Regions from separate parts of the Exiguobacterium sp. s143 genome, predicted to be linked through region 3. Evidence: riboswitches for the same ligand, from Rfam matches in the RefSeq annotation. Region 3 holds a riboswitch; each other region holds the start of a gene.

The links. Region 3 has a riboswitch for S-adenosylmethionine ahead of mtnK (S-methyl-5-thioribose kinase). Riboswitches for the same ligand answer to the same signal wherever they lie in the genome.
Positions count from the first base shown of each region.
Region 1: linked by a shared signal. The riboswitch ahead of KNQ03_RS07825 (methionine ABC transporter ATP-binding protein) and the one ahead of mtnK (S-methyl-5-thioribose kinase) in region 3 are both predicted to bind S-adenosylmethionine.
Region 2: linked by a shared signal. The riboswitch ahead of metK (methionine adenosyltransferase) and the one ahead of mtnK (S-methyl-5-thioribose kinase) in region 3 are both predicted to bind S-adenosylmethionine.
Region 4: linked by a shared signal. The riboswitch ahead of KNQ03_RS05975 (methionine ABC transporter ATP-binding protein) and the one ahead of mtnK (S-methyl-5-thioribose kinase) in region 3 are both predicted to bind S-adenosylmethionine.

Region 1 is NZ_JACSMX010000001.1:1,503,932-1,512,013, forward strand. Features, by position in the region: gene KNQ03_RS07810 (M20 family metallopeptidase) at 46-1,251, opposite strand; gene KNQ03_RS07815 (MetQ/NlpA family ABC transporter substrate-binding protein) at 1,274-2,092, opposite strand; gene KNQ03_RS07820 (methionine ABC transporter permease) at 2,112-2,762, opposite strand; gene KNQ03_RS07825 (methionine ABC transporter ATP-binding protein) at 2,752-3,780, opposite strand; SAM riboswitch class I at 3,867-3,970, opposite strand; SAM riboswitch class I at 4,220-4,321, shown strand; gene KNQ03_RS07830 (alpha/beta hydrolase) at 4,388-5,146, shown strand; gene KNQ03_RS07835 (thymidine kinase) at 5,229-5,843, opposite strand; gene KNQ03_RS07840 (DedA family protein) at 6,027-6,677, shown strand; gene KNQ03_RS07845 (type B 50S ribosomal protein L31) at 6,714-6,959, opposite strand; gene rho (transcription termination factor Rho) at 7,051-8,082, opposite strand, start outside.
Region 2 is NZ_JACSMX010000001.1:1,059,177-1,067,258, forward strand. Features, by position in the region: gene mnmM (tRNA 5-(aminomethyl)-2-thiouridylate-methyltransferase MnmM) at 1-468, shown strand, start outside; gene KNQ03_RS05680 (serine aminopeptidase domain-containing protein) at 519-1,223, opposite strand; gene KNQ03_RS05685 (GNAT family N-acetyltransferase) at 1,302-1,790, opposite strand; gene metK (methionine adenosyltransferase) at 1,928-3,136, opposite strand; SAM riboswitch class I at 3,265-3,391, opposite strand; gene pckA (phosphoenolpyruvate carboxykinase (ATP)) at 3,626-5,194, shown strand; gene KNQ03_RS05700 (EAL and HDOD domain-containing protein) at 5,219-6,472, opposite strand; gene KNQ03_RS05705 (alpha/beta hydrolase family protein) at 6,647-7,402, opposite strand; gene ytkD (RNA deprotection pyrophosphohydrolase) at 7,374-7,847, opposite strand; gene KNQ03_RS05715 (glucose-6-phosphate isomerase) at 8,020-8,082, opposite strand, start outside.
Region 3 is NZ_JACSMX010000003.1:289,747-297,828, forward strand. Features, by position in the region: gene KNQ03_RS12805 (MBL fold metallo-hydrolase) at 1-619, opposite strand, end outside; gene KNQ03_RS12810 (arsinothricin resistance N-acetyltransferase ArsN1 family A) at 680-1,168, opposite strand; gene KNQ03_RS12815 (1,2-dihydroxy-3-keto-5-methylthiopentene dioxygenase) at 1,293-1,829, opposite strand; gene KNQ03_RS12820 (methylthioribulose 1-phosphate dehydratase) at 1,846-2,466, opposite strand; gene KNQ03_RS12825 (2-hydroxy-3-keto-5-methylthiopentenyl-1-phosphate phosphatase) at 2,463-3,122, opposite strand; gene KNQ03_RS12830 (2,3-diketo-5-methylthiopentyl-1-phosphate enolase) at 3,119-4,309, opposite strand; SAM riboswitch class I at 4,380-4,481, opposite strand; SAM riboswitch class I at 4,687-4,790, shown strand; gene mtnK (S-methyl-5-thioribose kinase) at 4,869-6,035, shown strand; gene mtnA (S-methyl-5-thioribose-1-phosphate isomerase) at 6,032-7,081, shown strand; gene KNQ03_RS12845 (sugar ABC transporter substrate-binding protein) at 7,093-8,082, shown strand, end outside.
Region 4 is NZ_JACSMX010000001.1:1,112,598-1,120,679, forward strand. Features, by position in the region: gene sufD (Fe-S cluster assembly protein SufD) at 1-1,034, opposite strand, end outside; gene sufC (Fe-S cluster assembly ATPase SufC) at 1,053-1,838, opposite strand; gene KNQ03_RS05960 (MDR family MFS transporter) at 1,972-3,222, opposite strand; gene KNQ03_RS05965 (MetQ/NlpA family ABC transporter substrate-binding protein) at 3,302-4,135, opposite strand; gene KNQ03_RS05970 (methionine ABC transporter permease) at 4,168-4,833, opposite strand; gene KNQ03_RS05975 (methionine ABC transporter ATP-binding protein) at 4,830-5,852, opposite strand; SAM riboswitch class I at 5,931-6,035, opposite strand; gene KNQ03_RS05980 (bifunctional cystathionine gamma-lyase/homocysteine desulfhydrase) at 6,093-7,259, opposite strand; gene KNQ03_RS05985 (PLP-dependent cysteine synthase family protein) at 7,252-8,082, opposite strand, start outside.

The DNA.
Region 1 (8,082 bases), on a different contig from region 3:
CGACCGGAGCACCTGATAGCAGTGCATCCAGTCGTTGTTTTCCGCTTATAAATATCCGTTCTTCCGATCGTGGAATTCTTGAGCGATCGCCCCGCGCGTCCGTTCATCAGCGAGGACGCGAAGCGCTGTCCGAGCGAGGATTTTCGCCCCCGTGATCAATGCTTCATCTCCAGCTTCTGAACGAGCCGCTTCTTTGAATGCTTCCGTATGCGCGACGAGATCATCCGGACCTATCTTGATATACGGATGGATCGTCGGAATGACTTGACTGATGTTACCGGCATCCGTCGAGCCAAGACCCGGTCGTTCGTCTAAGTGGACCTTTTCACCAAGCGATTCTGCTTCTTCTTGGAACAGACGGTCGAACGTCCGGTTGAAGACGAGGTTATCGACTTCATTTTGGAAGGCGATGACGTCAAGTGTCGCCCCAGTCGCGAGTGCCGCTCCTTGGGCGACGGCTTTGACTTTTTCCGTGACGGCATTCAATCGTTCCCGTGTCGTCGCCCGGATGAAGAAACGTGCTTTTGCGTATTCCGGGATGATGTTCGGCGCATCACCTCCATGCGTGATGATTCCGTGAATCCGGACATCGTCCGGTAATTGCTGACGTAACGCATTGATTCCATTGAAGAGTTGAATGACAGCGTCGAGGGCGTTGATGCCTTCTTCCGGTGACGCCGCTGCGTGTGCCGGACGACCCGTAAAGGCAAAGTCGAGCGGATCGACCGCAAGGGAAGAACCCGTGATCCGTGTTTGACCCGACGGATGGACCATCAAGGCTGCATCGATCCCTTCCAGCAACTGATGTTTGACGAAACTGCCTTTCGCACTACCGTTCGGTCCACCTTCCTCGGCCGGCGTTCCAAGCACGACGACACTCCCGCCGACTTCATCGAGTACTTTACTGAGCGCGATCGCCGCTGCGACGCTCGTCGTGCCGATGATATTATGACCGCACGCGTGACCAATACCCGGCAACGCATCGTATTCAGCAAGAAAGGCAATCGTTGCGCCTGGTCGGTCGCTCGATTTCTTCGCGAAGAATGCGGTATCGTGTCCCGCGACGCCGAGTTCTACCGTAAAACCTTCAGCCGTTAGACGCTCCGCATGTAGCCGCGAAGCAAAGAATTCCTCGTTCCCGATTTCCGGCGTTGCATGAATCCGATGACTTGTCTCAAGATACGATTCCCGTTTTTGTTCGATGTCCTGTTCAATCGTCTCTACCCATGTCGTGCGTACTGGTGTCGTCATACTGTCCACTCTCCTTTTGAAATTATTCGCCGATATCGCTCAGTGGAACGAACGTCGGGATCGTACTGCCTTTATATTCTTTTTTGATGAAGGCCGCGACATCTTTTTGTTGATACAGCGACGCGATTTTTTTCAGTTCTTTTTTGTTCTTGTCTTCCGTCCGTGTCGCGATGATGTTGATGTATGGTTTTGCTGTCTCGTTCTCATGAACGATCGAGTCCTTGATCGGGTTGAAGCCAGCGTCAACGGCAATGCCATTGTTGATGATAGACGCCGCGACGTCCGGTAAGACGCGTGGCGTTTGTCCAGCGACGATCGGAACGATTTTCAGCTTTTTCGGATTCTCGACGATCTTATCGACCGAACCGTTGCCATCGAAGTCGTCCGGTAGCTTGATCAGACCTGCTTCTTGCAGTAACAAGAGGGCACGTCCCATGTTCGTCGCTTCGTTTGGAACAGCGATTTTTCCGCCATTTGGAATGTCTTTGACGTCCTTGTATTTATCCGAGTAGATCCCCATCGGTGCGATGACAGTCGTCGCAATCGGCGATAGCTTCAAGTTATGTTCTTTCTTGAAAGCGTTGAAGTAGGAAATCGTCTGGAAAGCATTGGCGTCGATCTCACCCTCAGCCAGTGCCATGTTCGGCTGGACATAATCGGAGAACTTGACGAGCTCGATTTTGATGCCCTCCTTCTCTGCTTTTTTCGCGACATAATCCCAAACTTGTGTGTCTGAACCGCTGACACCGAGCTTGATCGTCTTTTCGTCTTCTCCTGATGCTGCGCACCCGGCAAATAAAATCGTCGTGAGTGTTGCTCCAATTGCTACTGCTTTTTTCATGGCTGAATCGCTCCCTTGATTAATGTCTTCTAATTTTTCGTGCGACGATGTTGCCTGTCGTCTGTAAGCCTTGGACTAAGATGACGAGAATCCCGACCGTGATGATCATGACTTTCGTGTCGAATCGTTGATAACCATAGGTGATCGCTAAGTCACCGAGACCACCGCCTCCAATCGCACCTGCCATCGCTGACGCCCCGATCAAGCCGACCGTCGCGATCGTTAAGTTCAGGATGAGTGAACCGAGTGCTTCCGGTAGGAGGAAGCGGAAAATCGTTTGAAACGGTGTTGCGCCCATCGCTTCTGCTGCTTCAAGAACGCCTTTATCGACTTCGAGTAAAGAACTCTCGATCAGACGCGCCATGTACGGTGCAGCGTAAAAGACGAGCGGGACGATTGCGGCTTCGGTTCCGATCGACGTCTGGACGATCAACCGTGTCAACGGGATGATCGCGACGAGTAAGATGATGAACGGAATCGAGCGGAAAATATTGACGATACTGTTGAAGAACGTGAACAGCGGGACATTTTCAAGCAATGCGCCTTTTCGCGTTACGACAAGCAGGATCCCGAGTGGTAAACCGATCAATGTCGAGAATAAGAGCGAAACGGATACCATCGTCATCGTCTGTAAAAATGCTGTCCAGATATCACTGTAGTTAACTAGCATGGGCAAGTACCTCCTCGACCGTCACCTGTGCCTGATCGATGTAGTGTAACGCTCGTTTTACTTCAGCCGGCTCACCGATCAGTTCAACGAGCAGAGTGCCAAACGGTGTCTCCTGCAACTCCGTGATGCTACCGTGCAAGATGTTGACATCGACGTCAAAGCGTTTCGCGACTTGTGACAAGAGCGGCTGCCCGGTGTGATGTCCGAGGAAATGAATCTTATAGATCGGATTCGCATTCCGGGACTCGATCAACTGGCGAATCGATGCTGGAATCTCGTCGTGCATGACGGAGCGAACGAAGTTTTTCGCTGTCTCGGTCTTTGGATTCGAAAAGACGTCGAAGACCGTTCCTGACTCGATCAACTTTCCAGCTTCGATGACGGCGACCCGGTCACAAATTTCACGAATGACGCCCATCTCGTGGGTGATCAAGAGAATCGTGATCCCGTACTCCGCATTGATACGTTTTAATAACTGGAGAATATGATGGGTCGTTTGGGGATCGAGTGCTGACGTCGCTTCGTCACATAAGAGGACGGAAGGTTGCATCGCGAGTGCCCGGGCGATACCAACGCGCTGTTTCTGCCCACCCGACAATTGATCCGGATAATGATCCGCCTTGTCCGCGAGATCAACGAATTCGAGCAACTCCGTCACTCGGCGGCGAATCTCATCTTTCTTGACGCCTGCGAGAACAAGTGGTTTTGCAACGTTCGTAAAGACCGTATTCGCATTCAATAGATTGAAGTGCTGAAAGATCATCCCGATCCGTTGTTTTGCTTGGCGCAATTTTTTCGGAGACAGTTGCGTTAAATCTTCCCCATCGACCGTCACCGTTCCTGACGTCGGTCGTTCTAACAGATTGACACAGCGGAGCAGTGAACTTTTTCCGGCACCGCTAAAGCCGATGACACCAAAGATTTCGCCTTTTTCGATCGTCAGGTCGACACCGTCGAGCGCTGCGATCGTCTGATCTTTCGTGACGTACGTTTTTTTGACTTGATGAAATGCGATCATTCCGTTTTCCCCCTTCATTCAACAAAAAAGGTCCCTTCTTGAGAAACAAGAAGAGACCTGGATCCGCACAGTGGCAGAATCCACTCCACTCATCTCTCAGACATCTGTCTGATGGAATTGGCACAGTGCTCATAATGAGTCTGTTGCCGAGGTTTCGTAGGGCCAGTCCCTCCACCTCTCTGGATAAGTATTGCGGTATGAAATTCGTATGTGTGTTGTTGCGTTGTTGCTTATGTCGTAAAACTAATTTTTACATTACGGGTCGAAACTTTAAAAGTCAACCAACTTTGCAAAAATAATCCATTTGGCGCATATCGATGGATGAACAAGTTATGAGTTAGCTTACTCAACGGATCATGATTCGTCAAGAAAGATTTGACAAGTCATTTTTGGTCGTGCTACCATCGTTTCAATGATTATTCCGACAATTCCAATATGATATTTATCAAGAGTGAACGAGAGACCTGGCTCTATGACTTCACGGCAACCTGCAATTTGTAAGGTGCTCCGACCAGCAAAGCGCGGCTTTGGATGATACGGTGAAAAACTCGTGGGCGTCCAAGCAGTGACGTCGACGAGTTTTTTCATGAATGGAGGAAAAATAGTAATGATGAACTATCCTGTATTGACTGGTGCTGAAGCGTTTTATTTTCAAGGTGGATCGATCGGCATTCTAATCTGTCATGGTTTTAACGCCACTCCGCAAAGTGTCCGGGACGTCGGTGAGGCATTCGCTGCTGAAGGTTTTACCGTCTATGCCCCGCGCTTACGTGGACATGGAACGAACGTCCGCGAGTTTGAACAATCGACTGCTCGATGTTGGAAGCAAAGCCTGCAAGACGGCTATGAACGTTTACAAGAAACATGCGATCAAGTCTTCGTCATCGGTCAATCGATGGGTGCGACGCTTGCACTGTCGCTCGCCGCTGACGGCATTCCGTTTGCCGGCATCATTACGATCAATGCTGCTCTTTCCGTTCCTTCTTACGAAGCACTTTCGTTTGATGACGGTCCAGAGTATTTACCGGAAGGGGCACCGGACATCAAGCGGTCTGCTTTCGAAATCATCTATGACCTCGTTTCGAGCCGTTGTGCGTTCGAACTCGTTCGTCTGATGGATGAGACGAAAGGACGTCTTGGATCGATCCTTCTACCGACCTTGATTCTTTACTCGGCGACGGATCACGTCGTTCCGCCGTCGAGTTCGGATTATCTGCATCAGCACATCGGAACGAATGATAAACGAAGCTACTGTTTACTCAACTCGTATCACGTCGCGACACTCGATCATGATCAGGATTTAATCGTTCGTGAGACGATCCGCTTCATCGAACGCTCAAGCCGGTTCTCGCAGGAAACAGGATAATAAAAAAACAGCTATTCTCTTCCCTCTGGAAACGAATAGCTGCTACATCAAAGGACGACCGCGACCGGTTCGTCTTTTTTGTTTAATTTTCTTGGTGCTGCACCGATTGGAGCGGCTTCGGTTTTCCAGGCACCTCATGGCAATGGCGGCACCGTGGCTCATATGATTCTGAAGCGCCAACTAGGATGATCGGATCATCGTAGTTCGCTGGTTTTCCATCAATCAACCGTTGTGTCCGGGAAGCCGGATCACCACATGAAAGACAGATGGCTTGCAGCTTCGTTACGAATTCTGCGCGCGCCAGTAATTCCGGCATCTTGCCAAATGGCTCTGCCCGGAAATCTTGATCAAGGCCTGCACAAATGACGCGTTTTCCGTCTTGTGCAAGTGCTTCGATGACTTGTACGATCTCATCATCAAAGAATTGAACTTCATCGATTCCAACGATTTGTGTTTCCTCTGCTACTGCTGCGTAGAGATCGCGACTCGTCGCCATCGGAATCGCCACGACGGAGTTGCCGATATGAGAGACGACATGCTCTTCATGGTACCGGTCGTCGATTGCCGGCTTGAATACTTGAACGGGCAGTTTGCCGTACTGCGCCCGTCTGACACGACGAATCAACTCTTCCGATTTCCCGGAAAACATACTGCCACAAATTACTTCGATCCAGCCGTACTGATTTATTACATGCATCATCGTCCGACACCGTCCTCTAAAAATAGTCACTTTAACGAGTATAGCCCGAAACGGTATCGAGAAAAAGGGTTGACTTCCGGAAATCAAAATTCATTTTTTCTTTACCTAGAATTTTTGTCCTTTCATTCCAACCGTCCCCTATTTCCTGTACACTGAAGAAGAAGACTCTCACGAAAGAAGGTGTCCCCGATTCATCATCTCTTACATGACATCCTGCACCAATATGGTGCCCTTGGTCTCTCCGTCCTTCTCGCAGGTGGTATCGTGGGATTGCCGGTTCCTGATGAGACCCTGCTCGTCCTGTCCGGTTTTTGGATGCATCAAGGCAATCTACCACTCGTCGGTACGATTCTCGCTGCTTACGCCGGCAGTTGTATCGGGATGACGATCAGCTATTTACTCGGATTAAAACTCGGTATGCCACTATTACACCGCGTCGGACCGAAAATGCGTATCTCAGAAAAACATATTCTTTCCGCTGAAGCCGGATTTCGTCGTTACGGGAAATCGGTCTTGATCATCGGTTACTACATACCTGGTCTCCGCCAACTCTCTGCCTTTTTTGCAGGTGTCTCGAAAATGCCGTTTCGCGTGTTTGCGAGTTATGCGTATACAGGTGCGTTGATTTGGATCAGCGTGTTTTTAGGCGCCGGCTACTTCGTCGGTCGTCATCTCTCGTTCCACAAAGTCATGGACTATATCTTGGCACATCCGGAAGTCATGCCGTATTTAATCGGGATTGCCGGTGGAATCGCCTTCTCCTTCGTCTTGAAGACGTATCTCGCGTATCGTTCACAATTCAGTCTATACAAAAACAGCCTGCTTCCATAATGGAGGCAGGCTGTTTTTTTAAGAACCGACAAGTGATTACTTGCGGCCGTATTTTTTGTTGAAGCGATCGACACGACCATCTGCCGCGTTGAACTTTTGACGACCTGTGTAGAATGGGTGCGAGTCTGAAGACACATCCACACGGATGAGTGGGTACTCGTTACCATCTTCCCAAGTGATCGTTTCGTTCGAAGAACGAGTAGAACCGCTTAAGAATTTGTACTCAGTCGTTGAATCCATAAATACTACTTTGTTGTAGTTAGGGTGAATTCCTTGTTTCATGGTTGATTTCTCTCCTTCCGCCCTGGTTCATTTGCTGAGCCAGAGTAAGTTACCTTCCTATACTAAACGATTTTTTTGCGCGTCGCAATAGTTATTTTTCCGTCGTCGTTTCCTTCTTGACGGTACGTGGTTTAGCCGGTGCGCGTCGGACCGCCTTCTTCTTTTCCTTCTCGAGTTCGACGAAAAATTCCTCATTATTTTTCGTATCACGAATCTTACGTAGGAAAGTATCGACGAATTCGTTCGACTCGTTCATCGTCCGGCGAATCGTCCAAAGTGCATCGAGTTGCTCTTTCGGAAGCAAGAGTTCTTCCTTCCGTGTACCGGACTTCCGAATGTCGATCGCTGGGAAGATCCGACGCTCTGACAACTTACGATCAAGATGCAACTCCATGTTGCCCGTCCCTTTGAATTCCTCATAGATGACGTCATCCATGCGCGATCCTGTCTCAACGAGAGCTGTCGCAAGAATCGTCAAACTACCACCGTGTTCGATGTTTCGCGCTGCCCCAAAGAAGCGTTTTGGTTTATGGAACGCAGCCGGGTCAATTCCCCCTGAGAGCGTCCGACCGCTTTGCGGTACCGTTAAGTTATAGGCACGTGTCAGACGCGTGATCGAATCCATCAGGATGACGACATCCTTCTTGTGTTCGACGAGTCGCATCGCCCGCTCGAGGACCAGTTCAGAAATCCGGACGTGGTTGTCTGGTGTTTCGTCAAACGTCGAGCTGACAACGTCTGCTCCCGGAACCGAGCGCTCAATATCTGTTACTTCCTCAGGACGCTCATCAATCAAGAGAATGATCAGTTCGACATCCGGATGATTCTCCTGAATCGAGTTTGCGATTTCTTTGAGGAGTGATGTCTTCCCTGCTTTTGGCGGTGCGACGATCAAACCACGTTGACCAAACCCAACCGGTGCGATCATATCCATGACACGCACAGATAGATGGCGTGGTTCTGTCTCAAGTCGCATTAGACGATCCGGATAGATCGGTGTCAGTGCCGGGAAAAATAAACGGTTACGGGCAGTATCTGGTGCTTCACCGTTGACGGCTTCCACGCTAAGTAATCCTTGGAACCGTTCGTTTTCCTTCGGTGGACGGACTTTACCTGTGACGAC
Region 2 (8,082 bases), on a different contig from region 3:
TTAGCAGAACGCGTCGGTCCAGAAGGTCGAGTCCTTGCGTTCGACGTCCAGGCACAAGCCATCGAGGAATCGACGCGACGTCTCGACGAAGCCGGAATGTTAGCACGCGTCGACCTTTATCATGAAAGCCACATCCATGTCGGTGCCCGTCTTTCGGACGAACAACGTCCTGTCCGCGCCGGTGTCTTCAATCTCGGCTACCTGCCTGGAAGCGACAAATCAATCACGACGACAGGAGAAGAGACGCTCGAAGCACTCGATGCCCTCCTCCCGGTCCTCGCTCCCGGCGGTCTTGTCGTCCTCGTCGTCTATCACGGTCACCTGGAAGGAAAACGTGAACGCGACGCTGTCCTCGATTACGTCACAGCCCTTGATCAGCAAGATTATGCCGTTCTCCAGTACCGTTTCTTGAATCAACAAAATCATCCCCCGTTCATCATCGCGATCGAGAAAAAAGTACGCGGATGATGGGACACAAAAAAGTGATGCCCTTTTTTAGAGGCATCACTTTTATTATTTCATTCTTCAACAAGCTTAAAGAACAACATTAATTTTTCTGCAAACCGAGTGTTCAACCGTTCGAAACTAAAATGCGGAAAACCGTGTAGACGTTGTAAGTAAATCTGATCGCCACCCATTTTCCGGCATACTTCAAGCGTCAACTTGACGTCTGCGAACTGATCGTCTGGTGCATAAAAACAAGCCAAGTTCACACGCGGCAGTTTTTTTCGTTCCTCGTCATGTACGACGATCTCTTCTTCGATTTCCCGGTACTGTGCATAGGTCAGTTCACCGATGCGAACGGTATCTTCCGTACTTTGACCAAACGGCAACGTACCGAGTGGCGCATCGGGCCGGAAACGATCAAATGCACTCGCGAAGACTTGTTTGACGCCTCCGAGTTGTTTCGAAGGATGCCAATCAAATAACGGTGAAATGAACGCAAGGCTTGCGACCGGTAATTCATATTCTTGCAACAGACGATTGACGACGAGTGCGCCCATGCTACAGGCGACGATATGAATCGGTAGCTTGCGTTTCCCGGCTTCACGTAATGCTTCTTTTAACAGTTGACCATGCTCTTCAAACGAGATGCGACGTGGTGCGTCGACAAGTAATACTTCATACTCTCGTTCGAGTACCCGAATCAAGGCTTCACTCGGACGGGCACGCAGTTGTAACGGATAAACTAATACGATGATTCCTGTTGGTTGTTCAACCACAAACTCACCTCTTCACTTCATACTTCCTTTTTACGATACCTTATTTCAAACGCACACGAAACCGTCCCAAGACGGATTTCATGAGGCGACATGGCGAAGACGAATGACAGATTCTACTTGCCCAAAGACTTCTTCCGTCATCTCACTGAGTTCTTCAAAACCGAATGAGGTTAAGAACTGACGTGCTTTATAGTTACGTGCCTCCACGTATACTTCGAGTGGGACGGCTCCTTGTCGTTCGAGTTCACGGATCAGCCGTCGTCCGATTCCGTTTTGCTGATATTTCGGCAAGACGTACAGACGAATGATCTCCCACGTTCCCTCAACATCAACAGCATGAATGAAACCGACGATTTCCTCATCGATGATTCCGACATAAAAATACTCTCCCCGTGCTTCTTCCGCCGTCCGGATCGCACGAACGACTTCTTCTTGCGGATACGCCTCCTGCACGAAATGCGCTTTCGAACGTTCGGAATAGATTTCTGCATACGTATCCAACCAAGATGTGACGGCAATGTCATGAATACGTCCTGCATCAGCTGGAATAGCTTCGCGTATTTCCATAATCGGAACCCCCCTTTGTATTCATACGAATCGACTCATGTACTTTTACCCTCTTCTAGAAAAAACATTCGTTTCCTGCAAAGTTCCACGGAAACAAAAAAGTCCGAAAACCCGCGTAGGGTTTTCGGACTTTTTGATTATGCGAAACGTTTTGCTTGTTCTTCAAGAACTGCTGCTTTATCTGTTTGCTCCCATGGAAGCTCAACATCTGTACGACCGAAGTGACCGTATGCAGCTGTTTGACGATAGATCGGACGACGGAGATCAAGCATGTTGATGATTCCAGCCGGACGAAGATCGAAGTTTTCAGCAACCAATTCGACGAGTTGCGCTTCAGGAAGTTTTCCTGTACCGAATGTATCAACCGCGATTGATACTGGGTGCGCGACACCGATTGCGTACGCGAGTTGAACTTCTGCTTTGTCTGCAAGACCTGCAGCAACGAGGTTCTTCGCGACGTAACGTGCTGCGTATGCAGCTGAACGGTCGACTTTTGTTGGATCTTTACCTGAGAATGCTCCACCGCCGTGGCGTGCGTATCCACCATACGTATCAACGATGATCTTACGACCAGTTAATCCAGCATCTCCTTGTGGTCCGCCAATGACGAAACGACCAGTTGGGTTGATGAAGAATTTCGTTGCTGCGTCGATGTATTCAGCCGGGATAACCGGTGTGATGACGTGTTCTTTCAAGTCAGCTTGGATTTGCTCAAGCGTGACTTCTTCTGCATGTTGTGTCGAGATGACGATCGTATCGACACGAACTGGCTCGTTGTTCTCGTTGTATTCGACCGTGACTTGTGTTTTTCCGTCTGGACGAAGGTAGTCGAGTTGACCGTTTTTACGCACTTCTGCCAAACGGCGTGCGAGACGGTGTGAGAGCGAGATTGGAAGTGGCATGAGTTCTGGTGTTTCTTTCGTTGCATAACCGAACATGAGACCTTGGTCTCCTGCACCGATTGCATCGATTTCTGCATCAGACATGCTACCTTCACGTGCTTCAAGCGCTTGGTCGACACCAAGAGCGATGTCTGCTGATTGCTCATCGATTGATGTCAATACAGCACACGTGTCAGCGTCGAAACCGTATTTCGCGCGTGTATAACCGATTTCACGAATCGTTTCACGAACGACTTTTGGAATGTCGACGTAAGTCGATGTCGTGATCTCACCTGCAACGAGAACGAGACCTGTTGTAACAGAAGTTTCTGCCGCAACACGCGCGTTTGGATCCGCCGCGAGGATTGCATCAAGAATTGAATCCGAAATTTGGTCACAGATTTTATCTGGATGACCTTCAGTGACTGACTCCGACGTGAATAGTCGGCGATTAAGGTTTGTCATGTATGACCCTCCCAAAAAAGAATTTGACGGTGTACTCATTTCCCCTAGTTGAGTGGGACGGTAAAATGAAAAAAACCTTTCCAAGTCCAAAAAATGGTCAGGGAAAGGTTGTGCGTTCTTCCTTTACCCTCTTATCGTTCGAAGTGTTTACTTCGCTTCAGGAGAGCACCTTTTCCCTCATTAATATGTGAATTAATGTAGGACGGTTGCCGGGTTTCTTCGGGCCTTGTTCCCTCCACCTGCTCAGAATAAGAGTATCCGTTACGAATTACATGATATAAAGTTGTACCTACTCTGTCAAGCAAGGTTTCAAATTCTAGTCGAAACTTTTTGAAAGAGATGTTAAACTGTTAATGCTGAAAGCGTTTCCAGATAAATAGAAATCAGCACCAGAAAATGATTGCTCTCTCTTTAGTATGTCATATATAATAAATGTGTCATACTAAATACAGTGAGCCAAAACCAACGTAGGGGAAAGGTGGGGTCAGGATGCCGATGACGGTCCTGAATATCGAAGAACTACTCAAGAAAGAGCATGTGTTCAAACAACTATCTGTTGCTGAACTTGTCGAACATGCGATTCGAAACGAAGAAGGTGTCCTTGCTGAGAACGGCGCATTATCTGTAGAAACGGGGAAATTTACAGGTCGTTCACCAAAAGATAAGTTCATCGTCCGTGATTCTTCCTGCGAGTCTCACATTGATTGGGGTCATGTCAACCAACCAATGGATGGAGACAAATTTGAACAATTGTTGCAAAAGGTTCTTCGTTACATGAACGAAGCCGATCAGCTCTACTACACAGAAGCTGCTGCTGGAGCAGATACGCACTTCACCCTTCCGGTCCGTGTGCTCACACAATACGCTTGGCATAACCTGTTTGCCAAACAACTTTTTTTACGCGAGTATCCTGAAGTGGCTGCCTTCGAACCGTTCACGGTCGTCTATGCGCCACATTTCAAAGCAGATCCTGCCGTTGACGGAACGAACTCTGAGACGTTCATCGCGATGTCGTTCGAACACCGGATCGTCTTGATCGGTGGAACGGAATACGCGGGAGAAATCAAAAAATCAATCTTTTCCGTCATGAACTATCTCTTGCCACAAGAAAATGTCCTTTCGATGCACTGCTCGGCAAACGTCGGACACGAAGGCGACGTCGCCTTGTTCTTCGGTCTATCCGGTACTGGTAAGACCACCCTCTCAGCAGACGATAGCCGTCAATTGATCGGCGACGATGAGCATGGTTGGTCGCACGACGGTGTCTTCAACATCGAAGGTGGATGTTATGCAAAGACCGTTAACTTATCACGCGAAAAAGAACCGCAAATCTTTGACGCGATCCGTTTCGGAACCGTCCTTGAAAACGTCGTGCTCGACGAAGCCCGTCACCCTGATTACGATGACACATCGTTGACGGAAAATACGCGTGCTGCTTATCCGATCACTGCAATCGATAATATCGCTGTTCCGTCACGTGCTGGTCACCCGAAGACGATCGTCTTCTTGACGGCTGATGCGTACGGTGTCTTGCCTCCGATCAGTAAATTGACGAAAGAACAAGCGATGTATCACTTCCTATCAGGATATACATCAAAACTCGCTGGAACAGAACGTGGGGTCACGGAACCGGAAGCAACGTTCTCAACATGCTTCGGTTCACCATTCCTTCCACTGATGCCTGAAAAATATGCGACGATGCTGGGCGAATTGATTGATCGTCATGGTGTCACTGTTTATCTCGTCAACACAGGCTGGACAGGTGGTGCTTACGGAACAGGTAGCCGCATGAAGCTATCCTATACACGGACGATGGTCAACGCTGCCGTCAACGGTACACTCGCAACGATTCCAACAGAAGAGCACCCGATTTTCGGACTTCATATGCCACTGGAAGTTCCAGGTGTTCCAAGCGAGTTACTCAATCCAGTACGCGTCTGGTCGAATCCGGACGAATACGACACACAAGCGCGGTCGCTTGCTGAGAAATTCCAACATAATTTCCTTCGCTTCGAAAGTGCGACGGATGCGATCAAGTCAGCTGGTCCACGCCTATAAAAAAAGAGCCTTCGGGCTCTTTTTTTATAGGATAGAATCCGTTCTTTCTTGAAGATGTGTTTCTTTTTGTTTAAGCCATTCCTGACTTTCTGCTAGTAGCGCATAGGCTCGTGGAAGTGAGACACCTAAACGTTGACTGAGTAGTTCGAACTGATCAAAATCACAGCGATCTGCACTGATCACAAGCACTAAACAATCCCGGAATGGATGATCTTTTCCTTGTAGGACAACCTTCAAGGAATCTTCGATTGGTAATTGACCAATGATGTCGTCGATATCCACAGACAATAACGCATCAATATGTGACAGCAATCCGATCATGTAGGCACTCTCTGACTTCAACGTGCGTGTTTCTTTTGCAAATAGCTCGCAAAGCTTAGCACAATGTAAAGAAGACCGGAGTAACTCATTTGACCATTCGTAAGGACTAGCAAGCTTCATCTCACGCAAGACGATTAACGAAATCCAGCTTTTGAGTTGCGAGAAGCCAAGTAGTGAAATGGCTTGACGAACAGAGCTGACTGTATTTCGTAATCCCATTCCTGGAGAATTGATCAGTTGCAGTACTTGAATGCTGATATACGGATTTGCTTCAATCTCATCAATGACTTCATCGTATTTTTCATCCGTATCGAGCCATTTTAGCATCTTCAGCAATACCGGCAATTGAGGAGGGACAGCTTTTCCCTTCATCAACATCGGCTTAGCATAAAAATAGCCTTGGAACCAGTCATATCCCATTTCAAGACAACGTGTGTGATCTTCATGTGTCTCGACTCGTTCGGCAAGCATCTTGATATGGGGATAATTACGCCGGACGATATGCAGGATCGCACTTTGCTCGCGAGGAGAAATCGCCTCGATGTCGATTTTAATTAAATCAATTAGCGCGAATAATTCTGTTCCATGTTGACGAAGTAAATCGGTCACAAAATCATCGAGTGCTAGTGTAAAACCTGCTTCTTTCCAACTGTGCAACACAGATAACATCTCTGTATCGATATCAACAGTTTCTAAAATTTCGATAACGAACCGTTTTGGATCTAAATAGTGAATCAGATCACTTTTCAAGAGATCCGCTGTAAAGTTGACGAAAAGTTTTTTACCTTCAGCGACATGCTCTACACCCATATGAACGAGTGTATTCGTTAAAACATCCATTGTCGCTAGATCACCGTCGAATACATTCATTTGTTTGACGGAACGATACAGCAACTCGAATGCATCAACTGCTCCGATTCGGTCAACGATGGGTTGACGTGCTAGTAAGATATCCATCGTCCTCCATCCCCCTCTACATTACTCATATGGTTCTAATTATATCAAAATTTATTTTTCAGGAAGTTTATTGTTTTTTACAACGAATCAATATTCTTTTTTTCCCATTATGTATGTAAGTTCAATTCTTCAGATGACAAAAAAACCGATACGACATTCATCGTACCGGCTAAATCATCGATTATAGATACCAGTCTCAAACCAATTCAACACATTCCGCGTCACACGCAACTTGTCATGAATCGGAAATTGATGGGCATAGGCATAAGTCTGAAGCGTCGTATGCTCAGGATGACGTGCAGCATAAGCGGTTGCGTGTCGTAAACGAACGTTCTCATCGTATGCACCGTGAATCAATAATACTTCACCTTGAGGTTCGACATGGAGCGGCGAGCGAACCGCGTATTCATCAGGAACCGTGTCTGGTGTACCTCCCGTGTATCGCCGCAGCATCTTTTGCATCGTCTTCTGCTCTTCGTACGTCCACGTCAACTCCGTCACCCCTGCCCAGGACACCGTTCGGGCGACTGGACGGTGATGCGCAAGGAGCAACGCCATCTGTCCACCACGTGAAAATCCAAATGCGTGAACATGTGAGACACGTTGCTGCAACCAGTCAAAGGCACTGCAGGCGTCTTCGATATCGTGATGTCCGAAGTCTTCTTTTCCCGTACCGCCTAGATTCCCGCGATAGAAGGGGGCCATGACAAAAAAGCCAGCCTGTGCGAACGCGAGCAGTCGTGTCGGTCGGACCATTCCGATCGAACGCGTTCCACCACGCAAGTAGAGAATTCCCTGACCGTTTGCAACTTGTGGGAGTACGATATAGGCACCGACCCGTTCCCCATCCGCTGTAGTATAGAACATCCGAAACGTCCGAAACGGACCTTGGCGCGGAAGTTCAAACCAATCGGCGTTCGCTAAGTACACGGAGCGTCTCCGGAAGGACACGGTCCTTCATCATGAAGCTGTATTGTCGGTTCGTATCGAGACGATCGGGGAGTTCCTCGAATAGAAAAGCACCATCTGTTTCATCCACGGCAAGATGAGACGACAATGATCCGATTTGCGCGAAATAGATGTTTTTGATGATCGTATCGCCTTTTCCGGCAACACGATATTGTCCGACATATGAGAGGGAATCGATTTTCCCACCCGTCTCTTCCATTACTTCACGACGTGCGGCTTCTTCTGCCGTTTCACCCGGTTCAACCTTTCCACCAGGAAATTCATACCCCCGCTGCTTATGATGGGTCAGCAACCATTTTCCTTCGTACACGGCAATGACCCACACGTGCAAAGGACGATCCGAGAACGGATGGTCATCAAAACTTAACTCCACTTGATTTTGATAATAATCCAAGAATGTAATCACGTACGTGCACCTCATTTCTTCTTCTAACTTCACTTTACCTGTTTCACGGGTATTCTAAAAGTGAAAACGCTAGGATTACCTGTAAATCTGGAAAATGATAGCCTACTATCATCCGGTAAAGACAAAAAAACAGCCGATGTTCCACTAAGGAACAATCGACTGTCGTTTTACATTACTTCAAACGTGCTTCGAGTTCTGCTTTTTCTGCTTCGAATCCTGGTTTCCCAAGAAGAGC
Region 3 (8,082 bases):
CTTCCGCCGCCGCTTCATGAACCGCAAGGAGATCACGCTGTGACATCGTGATCGGCTCTCCGGTCAAGAACTGGGCGGCGCCACTGTTGACGACGATGATATCGGGCGTATGTTGTTCGATCGCATGCGCGACCTCGTCACACCAGATCGTATCACCTGCGATATAAAGTGTCGGTTCGTCCGGATGGGTGAGGACGAGCCCAGACACACGTCCCATCCGTTCGCCGATTTCACCGACACCATGCTGTCCACCTGTTCGATGGACCTGGATATCACCGATCGTTACACCGGAATCGAAGGAAGAGACGTTCGTGAAGCCGGCTTCTCGGATTTGCTGCGCGTCTTCTTCTTGCTGCGCATAGAGTGGCAAATGCTTGGGTAGAAGTTGTTTTGCAGAATCGTCGAAATGATCGGCATGCAGGTGTGTGACAAAGACAGCGTCAGGATCGAGCAGTGTGTTGACATCGACCGGTAAGTCGACGAGTGGATTGGCGACGGCATTTGGTGTTTGACCGAAGGGAGGCAAGCTGCCTTTTTCGCCGAGGAACGGATCAATTAGTAAGACTTGATTGGCATACGTGACAACGAGTGTTGCATTACGAATTTGTTGAATATCCATTAGGTTCATCCTCTCTCAATGACTCGGATTGACTATTCCCTGTCTGGCATTCAATGAATCCTATCGCAAGCGTTTCTCCATCGCCATGACGTCGACATATTCGCCGTTCAACTGTCCTTGTTCCTTAAACGTTCCGACGATCCGGAACCCGGAGCGGATATAGAGTTTTTGTCCGATTTTATTGAACGGGAAGGTAAAGAGGATCAGCTTATGCATATGATGATCACGGGCATGTTGTTCAATCGTTTCGAGCAAACGTGTGCCAATCCCTTGTCCACGATGTGTCCGAGTGATATAAACCGAAATCTCACCGACGGATGCGTAGACAGGACGCGGATTATACGGATCGAGGGAAATGAAGCCGAGGACACCTGTGTCATCTTCAGCGACATATCCAGCATATCGATCGGTGCGTTCTGCATACCACTGGGTCATGAAGGATAAGTCCTTTTGGTCGGTCTCAAGCGTTGCGATCCGATCTTCGATACCTTCGTTATAGATGGCGAGAATCGCTGGTAAGTCGTGTTCCATTACGGGACGAATATGCATGACGCTCACTTCCTCATCGCTTTTCCTTCATTATATCGGTTACGTATCAATGTAGTGATATGTTTGTGCGATAAGAAAAGCGCTGATTCCCTTCATATGAAGGAAAACAGCGCTTTTATCGATCTTAAGAGACCGTTGACGTCTCATTCTCGTAAATCGGAACCCAGCCGTCTGTCGTGACGAAGATCCGAACAGCGACGACTTTACGATCGTCTTGAAGCGTAAAGTAGTGGCGTGTGTTAACAGGAACGGAAATCAAATCACCAGGATTGAGTTCGATGTTATAGTAGCCGACTTCTTCGTCTTTGATCGCGAAGACGCCATGACCGCTGACGATGAAACGAACTTCATCATCCGTGTGATGATGTTCTTTCTGGAAGTTGACGAGCAACTCATCAAGGTTCGGTGTCGTATCCGAAAGTGAGATGATATCAGCTGTCTGATACCCACGACGTTCTGATACGTCTTTGATTTCGGGAGCGAACGTATCGAGAATCGTTTGTTTGTCTGCATCCGTCAGTGTGAAGTTCTCAACGAGAGGCGCTGGAAGTTTCGAAACGTCCCACTGTTCGTAAAGAACGCCGCGTGACGCAAGGAAGTCAGCGACTTCCGTTTGATCCGTATACCGTGTGTTTGTTTCTTGGAATAAGACTGTTGCCATGAGATGATTCCTCCTTTTAATGAATGGATTGACGGCATGATTGCAACGTCAACGTGTAATTGAATAAAAACTCGAAGGCTTCGAGGTGTTTCTTTGCTTCAAAGGCGGTCGGTGCCCAGACCGTGATCCCGTGATTGCGGATCAGGACGGCACCACTGTCCGCTGTGACATGCGGTGCAAAAGCAGCGGCAAGCGTCGGAATGTCCGCATGATTCGGAATGATCGGTACCGTGACCGTCGCATCCTCTTCCCAGTGTCCGAGTGCCTTGATGATTTCTTGACCGGAAAAGGTGATGCTGCCTTGATCGCCATAGAGTTCCGAAATCACATTGTTCGCAATCGTATGGACATGCAGAGAACAACCGGCGTCCGTTCGATTGAACACTTCGACATGGAGCAATGTCTCAGCGGAAGGACGCCCGGATTGCTCACCAATCAATTGACCGGTCGCATCGACATGAACGAAGTCGTCAGGAGTCGTCTGCCGTTTATCTTTTCCGCTTGCCGTCACAAGGAATTCAACCGGGACACCGGACGTCCGAATGGCGAGATTGCCACTCGTACCAGGGAACCAATCGCGCGCCGCAAGCTCTTGTTTGATGGCGCGTAGCTCTTCATACCGTCGCATGAATGTCATGTTGTCACCTCCGCTCGTGTTAAATCATGAACGATGTCGTGGAACGTCTCAAACGGTGTATAGGCGATATCGTTCTCTTCACACAACGTGATCAGATAATCACGGGCATAGACACGATCCGCTTGTTTCGCGAGTTCGAAGTCCGTCACCGAGTCACCAATGACGATGATGACGTCATCGTCTTTGCGCAATGCCCGGGCAACGGACGTTTTACAACAGCCGCACCCGTTCGTGCAATGGGCATCGCAGGCGTTTGGCCAATCGATATGGACGAATGGACCACTGAAATCGGCGACGTTACAGTAAATCTGTTCTTGTTCAAGGAATGGCGCTAAGATCGGTTCGACGAAAAAGTCCATTCCACCGCTGACGATCGAAAAATCGATTCCTTGACGACGACTGTACTGAAGTAACTCCGAAAATCCGTCGCGAATGACTGCACGCTCCAACAAAAAGTCAAGATAGGCTGTTTTTCCGTCAGACGGCAGAAGTGCGAACATTTGCCCGACACCACTCTGAATCGATAGCGTTCGGTCGAGTACGCCGCGTTTCAACGGTTCGAAGTCACTAGCTGGCGCAAATGCCTGCATGAGTGCGATGATGTTATCTTGCGTCGTCACCGTACCGTCGAAGTCACAAAGAATCCGTACGGTCATGACTTGATCCCCCAAGCGTCAAGGGCGATCCGTAATTCTTCATGACGCGATGCTGCCGCCGATAGGGATTCATTTGCGAGTGCCGCATCGAGCGCCTGGCGGAAAGCAATGACACCAGCCGCAGCACCTTGCGGATGACCATGTACGCCGCCGCCGGCGTTGATGACGGAATCGATACCGAAGTCCCGTACGAGTTGAGCGACGAGTCCAGGATGAATACCGGCTGAAGGAACCGGGAAGATCGATTTCGTCTGACCGAGACGGGTCGCTTCGACCGCGATGCCACGGGCGACATCCTTTGGCAAAGCGACATTGCCGTAAGGAGACGGGAATAGCGTCAAGTCTGCTCCAGCAGCACGCGGTAATGTGCCGAGTAAGACAGGAGCTGCGACTCCGTGATTCGGGCTAGCGATCAACGCACCGCTATATGCTGGATGATTGAAGATCGGAACGTTGATTTCCGGATCACTCGCCAGTTCGCGTAAGACGTCGAGTCCGTATGTGAAGGTATTCAGCAAGAATGCGGTCGCTCCAGCATCAATCAATCGCTTGGCTTGATCCTTGAGCGTAAAGACGGGACCGCTGAGTGTGATCGCATATAACGCACGTTTACCGGTCCGGTGGAAGTGAGCATCGATGACCTCACGTCCGATTCGTGCCCGGTCAATCGTCGGTGTCAACGGATTGTCGTATAGGATCTCATCGTCTTTGACGAGATCAATCCCACCAGCGAGTTGTCCTTCGAGTTGATCACGAAGGAACGATAAATCCCGTCCGATGACTCCTTTGAAGATGCTCATTAACAATGGACGATCTTCGACACCGATCAAGGAACGGACCCCTTCGATTCCGAATTTCGCACCTGGAAAGTCCGACGTAAATGTATCGGGTAATAGCAATTCCGTTAGTTTGATTTCACCGTCGAGTGAGAGTTTCCCGAAGACGGTCGTCAGAATCGCAGAAAAGTCGCGCGACACGTTATGTTCCGGATAACGAATCGTGATATATCCTTTGCCATCGCGCTCTTCGGTATGTACGACTTCCCCTTTGAACGAGGCGAGTTGTTGTTGTTCGAGATGATTCAGTTCCGTCCAAGAACCGACTGTCAGACCAAGCGCGAGTTGTTCAGCGCGTTGCTCGAGTCGATCACGGGCGGTCAATTGATAAGTAGCAGTGATATAAGCCATGTCTTTCCTCCTTCAACAAAAAAATGGTCTCTCGTCAGCGACAAGAGACCATGAATGATTCGAACGTGGACTCTTATCTGTCAGCTTAGTAGCTGCAAGAATTAGCACCGTGCCAAAAGGTCGGTTGCTGCGACATCGTAGGGCTTGTCCCTCCGTCTGCTCTTGATAAGAATTGGATGAAATTGTGAAATCTAATTGCAATTTTTACATGAGAATCGCCACTTGTCAAACTATTTTTAGAAAATTTATTTTTTTGAAAATACTCTTTCTATAGATGGCATAAAAATGATATCCGTTTCTGCTTGATTTCGATTTGACAGCGAGGAAGTCGATTGAGTAAGATTCAAATCAATATCACACACGACAACTACATACGACTCTTATCGCGAGTTGGCAGAGGGAATTGGCCCGATGACGCCGCAGCAACCGACCACTGGGCACGGTGCTACATCCAACAGACGTTTCGTCTGAGAGATAAGAGGACGCAATGACTTTCCTGCGCCTCTTTTCGATGACGAAAAGAGGCGCTTTTTCGTGTATCACATAGGGGGAAACTGATATGACATACAAAGCATTCACAGAACAGGACGCGATTGATCGTGTTCGGACACTAGGACTGATCGGCGATGGAGCCGTCGAAGCAGAAGAGATTGGCGACGGGAACCTCAACCTCGTTTTCCGAATTCGAGAGGGGGAACATCGATTGATTCTAAAACAAGCACTCCCGTACGCAAAAGTCGTCGGTGAGAGCTGGCCGTTATCACTCGAACGGGCGTGGATCGAGCAATCCGCACTCCGTGAATTCGCACGGCATGCCGTACCGTTCGTACCACGTGTTTTTCATGCTAGTCATGAAGAAGCGTATACGGTCATGGAAGATCTTTCACATCTGACGATTGTTCGAAGCGGTTTACTCGCAGGTGAACAGTATCCGTTGCTTGCGGAACATATCGGTTCTTATCTCGCTCGGACGTTATTCCATACATCGGACTTTGCGCTTGGTCCGGTTGAAAAGAAACGTGTCGCCCGAACGTACTACAATCCAGACTTGTGCGACATCACGGAAAAATTAATCTTCACGGATCCGTTTCATGACGCGGAGACGAACGAGATTGAAGCCGGACTCGAAGAAGAGGTGGCACGTCTATGGGCAGACGATGAGTTGAAACGCGAAGTCGCAAAACTCGAAGCGCTCTTCATCACGAAAGGAGATGCATTGCTGCACGGCGATCTACATACAGGAAGCATCTTCGCCTCGGCGACGGAAACGAAAGTCATCGATCCAGAATTCGCCTTTTATGGTCCATTCGGATTCGATGTCGGGCAGTTCATTGCGCATTTATTCTTCGCAGCATATCCGGATTACCCTACACGACGTGACGCCCGAATCAAGGATATCGATACGTTCTGGCTGACGTTCGCTTCAACGTTCCGTGCATTATGGGAACGGGAAGCCGTCGAACCGTTCCAGGCATCAGGACTCGTCGATGATGTACTGAGCACGATCTTGCAGGATGCCCTTGGCTTTGCCGGTTGCGAATTGATTCGGCGGACGATTGGTCTTGCACCGGTCGCTGATTTAGAATCAATCGATTCAACGACGGAACGCTTAGAGCGGAAACGTCACGCTCTTCGTCTAGGAGCGGCGTTAATCAAACGCCGTACAGAATGCCGGACATTCGATGATTTACGAAACTTTGACGTAACGGAGGAACTCAGCCGATGACTACATTCGTCCAAAGTATTCGTTACGAAGACCGTGTCTTGACGATTCTCGATCAGACACGTCTACCGCAAGAAGAGCACTATGAAGTCATTGCTGATCTCGCGCAAGCGGTTGAGGCGATTAAACAACTACGTGTCCGGGGCGCGCCTGCGATCAGTTTATTCGGTGGATTCGTGCTCGTTCAAGAAGCATACCGGTTTGAAGCGGCGCTACCGGTCTACAAGCAAGCCTTGCTTGAGACATCGGCGACGTTACTCGCGACACGACCGACGGCCGTCAATTTGCGAAATGTACTCAATCAGTTGAATCCAATCATTCAAGATGGGACGTCGGTAGAAGAGATTCGCGAACGGTTGGAAAAACGGACGGTCGCCTTATACGACCAGGATGCGCAGACGTCACGTCAAATCGGGATTCATGCACTGGAATTGTTCCAGTCAGGCGACCGGATCCTAACGATTTGTAATGCTGGATCGATTGCGACCGCTGCTTATGGAACGGCACTTGCGCCGTTCTACATCGCAAAAGAACGCGGTATCGAATTATCCGTTTTTGCGAGTGAGACGCGACCGTTACTGCAGGGAGCACGATTGACGACATGGGAGCTGCAACGTGCCGGCATCGATGTCACGTTAATTACGGACAACATGGTTGCCCATACGCTGAAAGAAAAACAGATCGATGCGATCATCGTCGGTGCCGACCGCATTACACGAAACGGAGATACCGCGAATAAAATCGGGACGTTCCAATTGGCATTGCTCGCGCAAGCTTTTGGTATTCCGTTTTACGTCGCAGCACCGCTCTCGACGTTCGACTTCTCGCTCGTTTCCGGAGACGCGATCGAAATCGAAGAACGTGATCCGCAAGAAGTGACGACTGTCCAAGGTGTCGCGACAGCACCGGAAGGCGTCGCTGTCTTCAACCCGGCGTTTGATGTCACACCACACACATTGATCACGGGCATCATCACCGAACTTGGTGTCATCACGCAACCGAATGAAGAAACGATTGAACAATTAACAGGGCTTCAACCCCTCGGATAAGGAGATATGTCATGAAAAAACTAGCTTACGCCGTCCTAGCACCGGCACTGTTACTAGCGGCTTGTGCGAATGGAGAAGCCACGACGACGAAGGTCGTTAAGGATGTACCAAAAGGGGTTCAATCAGACGTCAAGATCGCCGTCATCCGCAACCTGGCATCGGACGACCATACGAAACAATTCCTTGATGGCGCACGAAGTGAAGGCGAAGCGCTTGGCTTTAAAGTCAGCACGTTCATTTCGGAAGGTAACGACGTCAAGTTCAAGGAGCTTGTCGCGCAAGCGATTCAGCAAGATTATGATGGGCTCATCATCTCGCATGGTAAGGAAGACTACGCCTATGACATGATTAAACCAGCGGTCGACAAAGGGCTGAAGGTCGTGACGTTCGATACGGTCACGAAGAAAAAAGGAACGGCGTTAAAAGGTGTGACGGAAACATTCCAAAACGATCATCAACTCGCGAAGCTATCGCTTGATGAAGTGACGAAGGTGACGGACAAAAAGCCGGTCCGTGTCATCAAACTTTGGTTCGGACCAGGTTTTGCCCCGCTCGATCGTCGTCAGGAAATCTATAAGACGTACGAAGCAGACGGTAAGATCAAAACGCTTGAGACGGTTGGACCGACAAACTTCCAAGATGTCCAAGGGGATATCGCAACGAAGATGAATGCGATTCTCGCGAAATATCCGAAAGGAAGCATTGATGCGGTTTGGGGAGCGTGGGACGAAGTCGCAAAAGGGGCTTACAAATCGCTCAAGGATAATAAACGTCAAGAAATCCCGCTAATCTCGATCGATGTCTCGAATCAGGATATCAACCTGATGCGTGAAAAAGGCAGTAACTGGGTCTCGACGAGTGCGGTGGATCCATTCTTGATTGGACAAACGGACATGCGATTACTGGCTAAGAAAATCGCTGGCGAGAAGACACCAGATAGCTTTGATCTCGACGCGAAACTCGTGGAGCAGAAGGCGTTGAAGCAGGATACGACGATGTAC
Region 4 (8,082 bases), on a different contig from region 3:
TCAGACAACATGAGGACACGTTCCGTTTGAACGCCGTTTGATTTCGAAGCGCCGTGATGGATCATCGACGTTCCGTTGAAGATAGATGTTGCTGAATCTTTCTGGACACCGTGGATCAAGATGAAACCTTCTGATCCTTTACCGAAGTGGTCCGTCCGGACATTGAAGTTTTGTTTTTGCTCTCCACGACCGACCGTAACGGCTTTCGTATCTGAGAACGAATCGTTTCCGACGAGGTGTGTTTTTGTTTCTGTGACCGTGTGACCGTCATTCATGTGACCGAGTGCCCATTCAAGCTTCGCGCCTTGTTTGACGACACCACGACGGTTCATATACGTGATGGCACCTTTCGATAACGTATCGACACCACCGAAGAGGACTTTTGCGTTGTCTTCAACGAAGACTTCTGTGACGACGTTGACGTTATGCGCTTCGTCACCGTAAGAAACGAAGTTTTCGATATACGTTAATTCGCTGTCGGCGTCTGCGACGATGATCGCGTGATGGTAAAGCGCTGCGCCTGATTGCTCAAGCGTGTAGATCGCTTGCATCGGTACAGAAAGCTTAACGCCTTTTGGTACATAAAGGAACGTACCGCCGTTACGAAGTGCTGCGTTTAATGCCGCAAGACGATCTTCGTTAACTTGAACGCCTTCCGTCATGAAGTACTTCTCGACGAGTTCCGGGTGTTGTTTTAATGCGTCTTCGAGCGTCGTGAAGATGACGCCGTTCGCCGCTTCACTGTTTTGCGCGTGAACGAGTTGTCCGTTACGCGTGACGAGCATGTGATCACGGTTCTCGCCGATCAATGCTTCGATATCTGAAGAAAGACCAGTGACGGTTTCGAGTTCCGTCGTACCTTCTGTAAAGTTCCAGCCTTCGATCTTGATTTTTTCTACTTTTGGCAATGCGAGCGTTGGGGCAAGATCAAGCGCGTCTTGACGCTTTGCGACCATCCAAGATGGTTCCCCTAAGCGAGTCGCACGTTCTGCCACTGCCTCGCGATTTACTGCAAGATTCAGTTCTACAGTCATCATGCTTCCTCCCTCGTCTTACGCTTTTGTTTCGATTTCGACGTCTTCGATGCCGAGTTCTTTTTTAACCCAGTCATAACCTTCTGCTTCGAGACGGTGTGCGAGTTCTTTACCACCAGACATGACGATTTTTCCGCCCATCATGATGTGGATGAAGTCTGGCTCGATATAGTTCAAGAGACGTTGGTAGTGCGTGATGATCAAGCAACCGAATTCAGGTGAACGCATTTCGTTGACACCTTTTGCGACGACTTTCAGTGCATCGATATCAAGACCTGAATCGATTTCATCAAGAATCGCGATCGCTGGTTTAAGCATCATCATCTGAAGAATTTCGTTACGTTTCTTTTCTCCACCAGAGAAACCTTCGTTGAGGTAACGGTGTGCCATTTCTGAAGGCATCTCGAGAAGACCCATTTGTGAATCAAGCTCACGGATGAACTTCATGAGTGAGATTTCATCGCCTTCTTCACGACGCGAGTTGATCGCTGAACGAAGGAAGTCTGAGTTCGTGACACCACTGATTTCGCTTGGGTACTGCATTGCGAGGAACATACCCGCTTGTGCGCGCTCATCAACTTCCATGTCGAGGACGTCTTCGCCGTCGAGTGTGACTGAACCAGATGTCACTTCATACGATGGGTGACCCATCAATGCTGATGCGAGTGTTGATTTACCTGTCCCGTTTGGTCCCATGACCGCGTGGATTTCCCCGCCTTTGATTTCCAAGTTGACGCCTTTCAAGATTTCCTTGCCGTCGATCGCGACGTGTAGATCTTCAATCTTCAAGTGTGAAGCCTTCATGTTAGAATCCCTCCATCTATTCATTTCGTGACTGACGATTCAGAACACGAGCGTTACTAATTTAGTATCATTCTAATCTTAAAGAAACATCGCGTATTATTCAAGCGTCATCGCTCGCTGATTTTTCTCAAAATCATGCGTTTTGTTGAGAATCATTCGAAAATTTCACCGGTTCCTCGAGTTCCTCGATCGTCGAAGCCCGATGAATCCGTTGTGACAGTAAGAGCAGTGGTATTCCGAATAATGTCAAGCCCGCTAATATCCCGAAAATCGGTAACGGACGGTCCGCTCCATATAAACTTAACAAATGTCCTCCGACAATCGGACCGATTGATTGTCCGATCGACGTCAAGCCCATCGCTCCGAAATAACTGCCCCGTAATTCTGGCTTCGCGAACCGATCGGTCAAGATGTCGGTCATCGTGAACATCATGACTTCCCCGCACGTGAAGATGAACATCGCGACGATCATCAACCAGATCGCGTTCGCATTTCCCATGATGAACAATCCGATCGCAACAGTCGCAATCCCGGTCGTGATTGAGACGAGCGGTGACGTCTTGACACCAAACTTCATGATCGGATACTGCACGATCAAGACGGTGATCGCATTGATCGTGATTAAGATTGCATAGAGTGTCTTCCCGCCTTCAAGCAGTGACGTCTCCGTCAAGAACTGTGGCAAGGTCGAGTTGAACTGGCTGTAGCCAAAGACGCCGAAGATGATACCGGCGAGTGCCAGCGTAAAGGCGATATCCGTCCGCAACAGACGAACCGTTGCTCCAAACGAGACCTTTTTCCCACCATGCGTCTCGGTGATCGGATGGCGTTTGAATAAGATACCAATCATCACCCCGTACACGATATAGACGAACGCCGTGATGTAAAACGTCGCGGACGTGTTCCCTGCACTCAGCAGTAAAGCGATTCCCGGTCCGATCGCTGCTGCGATGTTGATCATCGCGTAACGGATATTGAAGACGAACAACCGGTTCGCTTCATCCGTCGTATCACTGATCAAGGCACGAGCAGATGGCTCGAAGATTGAGCGACAGACCCCGTTCAAGGCACTGAGCGTAAAGAATGCCCAGAACGTCTCGACTTGTGCCAGCGCGATGAAGACGACCGCGAACCCAATCGTTCCGGCAAGCATCATCGTCCGCCGTCCATAACGGTCTGACAAAGTACCACCGATGAAGCTCATGACGAGACTGGCGATCGCCGAAATACTGAGGACCCAGCCGACATCGACCGGATCAAACTTCAGGACGGTCGTCATGTAGATGGCGAAGAACGGCATCGTGATGAACGTTCCGAGACGCGAGAAAAACGTCCCGAACAAGACCCCGAGTGTCAACGGATGCAGTTGACGTATGCGTTGCATATGATTCCCCCTAACCCCTGTTTCAGACAAATGAAAAGCATCCTTCCATTATATAGGAAGGATGCCGGCTTCGGTGAACTTATTTGCTGACTGGAACGACAGCACCTTTGTACTTGTCGAGGATCCAATCTTGGTTTTTCTTTTCGTGCAGAACGTCAAGAAGTGCTGTGACACGCTTGTCTTTTTCATCGCCATCACGTGTAACGATGATGTTGACGTATGGTGACGACTCATCTTCTGATGCAATTGCGTCTTTCAATGGGTTCAGACCGTTATCGATCGCATAGTTCGTGTTGATGAGGACGGCGTCGCCTTCATTGTTTTTGTAAGCTTGCGGAAGAAGTGATGCTTCGATGTTCGTTTTGAACTTGAGTTTCTTCGGGTTCTCCGCGATATCACCGAGTTGTGCATCTGTCGTTTTACCGTCTTTGAGTTTGATCAATCCTTCGTTTTGAAGAAACGTCAAGACACGACCTCGTTCTGCGACGTTTGAGCTCGTTAAGATCGTTGCACCGTTTGGTAACTTATCGAGTGACTTGTATTTCTTCGAGTAGATACCGAGTGGTTCAACGTGAACGCCACCTGCGTTCGCGAACTTATATGATTTGTTTTCTTTCTCTTGTTGCTCAAGATACGGTACGTGCTGGAAGTAGTTCGCATCGATTTCTTTCGCTGCGAGTGCTTTATTCGGAAGTACGTAATCTTGGAACTTCTGGATTTCAAGCTTGTAACCTTTTGCTTCGTATTCTTTTTTAACGTGCTCAAGAATCTCAGCGTGCGGTACGTTTGAAGCACCGATGACAAGTGTTTTGTCGTCGCTACCTGATCCTGATGATTTTTCGCCACATGCAGCAAGGCTGATTGCTAAAACGGATACAGCGGCAGTACCTACGAATTTTTTCCAAACTTTCATGAATGATTCCTCCAATATGATTAAGTTTTGAATTAACGTTTATCGATTGCTCGGATCAGCAAGTCACCAATGATTTGGATGACGAAGACGATCGCTAAGATTAAGAGTGTCGCAATGACGATGACATCGTTTTGAGAACGCTGGAATCCTTCGATGAAGGCCATGTCCCCAAGTCCACCTCCGCCGACTACTCCGGCCATTGCCGTATAACCGACAAGTGAGACGAGTGTGACCGTGATACCAGAAACGATGGCAGGCAACGCTTCCGGGATTAAGACTTTATAGATGATTTGGAACTTCGTCGCCCCCATCGATTCAGCTGCCTCGATGACACCTTTATCGACTTCGCGTAACGCGAGTTCAACCATCCGACCGTAAAATGGTGCAGCACCGAAAATCAGTGCCGGTAATGCTGCCGTTGGTCCGAGGAACGAACCGACGATCGCTGTCGTAAATGGAATCAATAAGATCAGTAAGATGATGAACGGAATCGAACGGAAGACGTTGACGATCAAGCTCAACACTGAATAGAACGCCCGATTCTTGAACAATAACTCTTCGTTTGTCGCATACAATAGTAAACCAATGATCAAACCGAGAACGAATGTCGAAACCCCAGCGATTGCCGTCATATAGACGGTACTGCCTGTCGCTTCCCACACCATGTCCCAATCTAGGTTGTCAAAGAATGAAATCATCGGTGATCCACCTCCACTTCAACATCACTGGCTTGAAGCTTCGTGATGACCGCTTGTGTTGCTTCTGTTTCCCCGATCAACTGAATGAACAGTGTACCGAGTGCCCCTTCCTGTGATTGACCGACGTTTCCGCCGATGATGTTGAACAGGACCGGTGAATCCTTCATGACTTCCGCGAGGATCGGGCTTTCCGCTGTCGATCCGACGAACGTCAACTGAACGATTTTTCCGGTTGGGTACCGTTCGCGTAGTTTCGCGAACGTCAACTCGTTTTCCGAAGGCGACGTCAATTGTTTGACGAACTCCTTCGTCATCGCTTGCTTCGGATGACGGAAGACTTCTGCGACCGGTCCTTGCTCGACGATTTTACCGGCTTCCATGACGGCGACCCGGTGACAGATTTTTTGAATGACGTGCATCTCGTGTGTGATCAAGACGATCGTCAGTTTCAGTTTTTCATTGATGTCGACGAGTAACTCAAGGATTGAATCCGTCGTCTTCGGATCGAGTGCACTTGTTGCCTCGTCACATAAGAGAACGTCCGGGTTCGATGCCAGTGCCCGAGCGATACCGACACGTTGTTTTTGACCACCCGATAATTGTGACGGATAGGCTTTTTCGCGTCCGTCCAAACCAACGAGTTGGATCAGTTCCGCGACCCGTTCCTTGCGGTGTGCTTTCGGGAAGCCACCGAGCTCGAGTGGGAACATGATGTTCTCTTCAACCGTCCGTGACCATAGTAAGTTGAAGTGCTGAAAGACCATCGAGACATTCTTGCGGACGCCTCGTAATTCTTTTGGTTTCAGTGATGTCATCTCAACACCATCGATTTGGATCGAACCACTAGTTGGTGCTTCGAGCATATTCAGCAATCGGATCAGGGTCGATTTCCCTGCTCCGGAATAACCGATTATTCCAAAAATTTCACCGCGCTCGATTGTCAGATCGACATTCGCGACGGCTTCGACCGCTCCGCGCTTTGAGCGATAAATCTTTCCTACGTCTTGTAAACGAATCACAACTGTCCCTCCTAAAATAAAAAAAGTGCGCGCGTTTTAGAGCAAACGCGCGCACTTTTCAGTACACAAAACCATTTGCTCTCATCTCCCAGACTTTTGTCTGCTGGAATTAGCACCACTTCGGATTAGATCCGCGGTTGCCGGGTTTCATCGGGCCAGTCCCTCCACCACTCTCGATAAGAGTTTCGGTATTAAGTTTGTAGAATATATTCTGAATATTAGCAGGGGTTATTTTTGTTGTCAAACAGTTTTTTCAGAAACTTTTTCGAGGAACGTGAAAGCACGTGTTAAGTCTTCTTTCAAATCTTCTGCGTCTTCAAGTCCAACTGAAATCCGAACGAGACCGTCTGTGATGCCGAGTTCTGCCCGACGTTCTGCTGGGATTGACGCATGCGTCATCCGTGCCGGCACCGAAATCAGACTCTCGACGGCACCAAGACTCTCAGCGAGTGTGAAGAAGTGTGTCGCCTCGACGAGTTTTTCTGCGTTCGCTGCTGAACCGACATCAAAGCTGATCATCCCACCAAATCCAGTCGCTTGTTTCGCTTGGATGTCGTGACCAGGATGCGATGCAAGTCCTGGGTAGAAGATGTTCGAGACGATGTCTTGCGCTTGTAGGAACGCAACGAGATCATGTGCTGTCTCTTCGATCGCATCCATTCGGATACCGAGTGTACGAAGACCACGGACGAGCAAGAAGCTGTCTTGCGGTCCAAGCACGCCGCCTGTCGAGTTTTGGATGAAGTGCAGCTCTTCGCCGAGCGCATCATCTTTGACGACGACAAGTCCAGCGACGACGTCCGAGTGTCCGCCGATGTATTTCGTCGCACTGTGCAAGACGATATCTGCACCGAGTGCGAGTGGTTGTTGATGATACGGTGTCGCGAACGTGTTGTCGACGACGAGTTTAAGATCGTGACGTTTGGCAATCGTTGCAATCGCTGCGATATCCGTAACTTTCAACAACGGGTTCGTCGGTGTTTCGACGTAGACGATCTTCGTGTTGTCTTGGATCGCTGCTTCCGTCGCCGCAAGGTCCGTCGTATCGACGAATGTCACTTCGATGTTGAACTTCGGTAAGACGCGTTGCATCAAGCGGAACGTACCACCGTAGACGTCATCCGTCATGACGATGTGGTCGCCAGACTCAAGCAAGTGGAAGACGGCATGGATCGCTGCCATCCCAGAACCGAACGCAAAACCACGTGCGCCACCTTCGAGATCCGCAATCAATCGTTCGATGCTCGTCCGTGTTGGGTTCGCTGTCCGTGAATATTCATATCCGTCCTTGAGTTGACCGATTTTATCCTGCTTGTATGTGCTTGTTTGATAGATCGGAGGTGTGACGGCTCCTGTTGCCCGGTCGACACCTGTTCCTCCATGAATCAATGCTGTCTTCTTACGCATGAGTTTCGTCCACCTTTTCAAAGATTTGTTGGCTCAAGTAGCGTTCGGCACTGTCTGCGAAGACGGTGACGATCGTACTGCCGGGGTGACGCTTCGCGATATCAAGCGCAGCAACAAGCGCTGCACCTGCTGAACTACCAACGAGTAATCCTTCGCGAGCAGCGAGTGTATGAACTGCGTCAAATGCATCACGGTCAGAAATCGTATGAATCTCGTCGACGAGTTCACGCGGAACGAGACTTGGCCATTTTGCTGTACCGATACCTTCTGTCTTATGCGGACCGGCTGGACCACCATTTAAGACGGAGCCTTCCGGTTCGACGATTGCTGCTTTTGTACCGAGACGTTGTTTTAAGAAGTCCGCTGTTCCGGCGAACGTACCACCTGAACCACAACCGGCAACGAACCAGTCGATGTGCGGCAAGTCCGCAATCAGCTCAGGACCGAGTGTCCGCTGATACGTGACTGGGTTCTCTTCGTTTTCGAATTGTAACGGAACGTAACTGTTCGGAATTTCCTGACCGAGTTCTTTTGCCCGGTCGATAGCCCCTTGCATATCGAGTTCAGTCGGCGTGTTGACGACGGTTGCGCCGAGTGCCCGCATCAACGTCTGTTTTTCCTGACTGAATTTTTCCGGAACGACACAGATGACTTTGAGATCGTATTTCTTAGCGGCGAGCGCCAAGCCGATGCCGGTATTCCCAGCTGTCGGCTCGATGATCGTACCGCCTGGTGTCACATGTCCGTTTTCGATTGCTGCATCAACGAGTTGAATGCCAAGGCGGTCTTTGACGCTGCCCCCAGGGTTCATCCATTCGAGCTT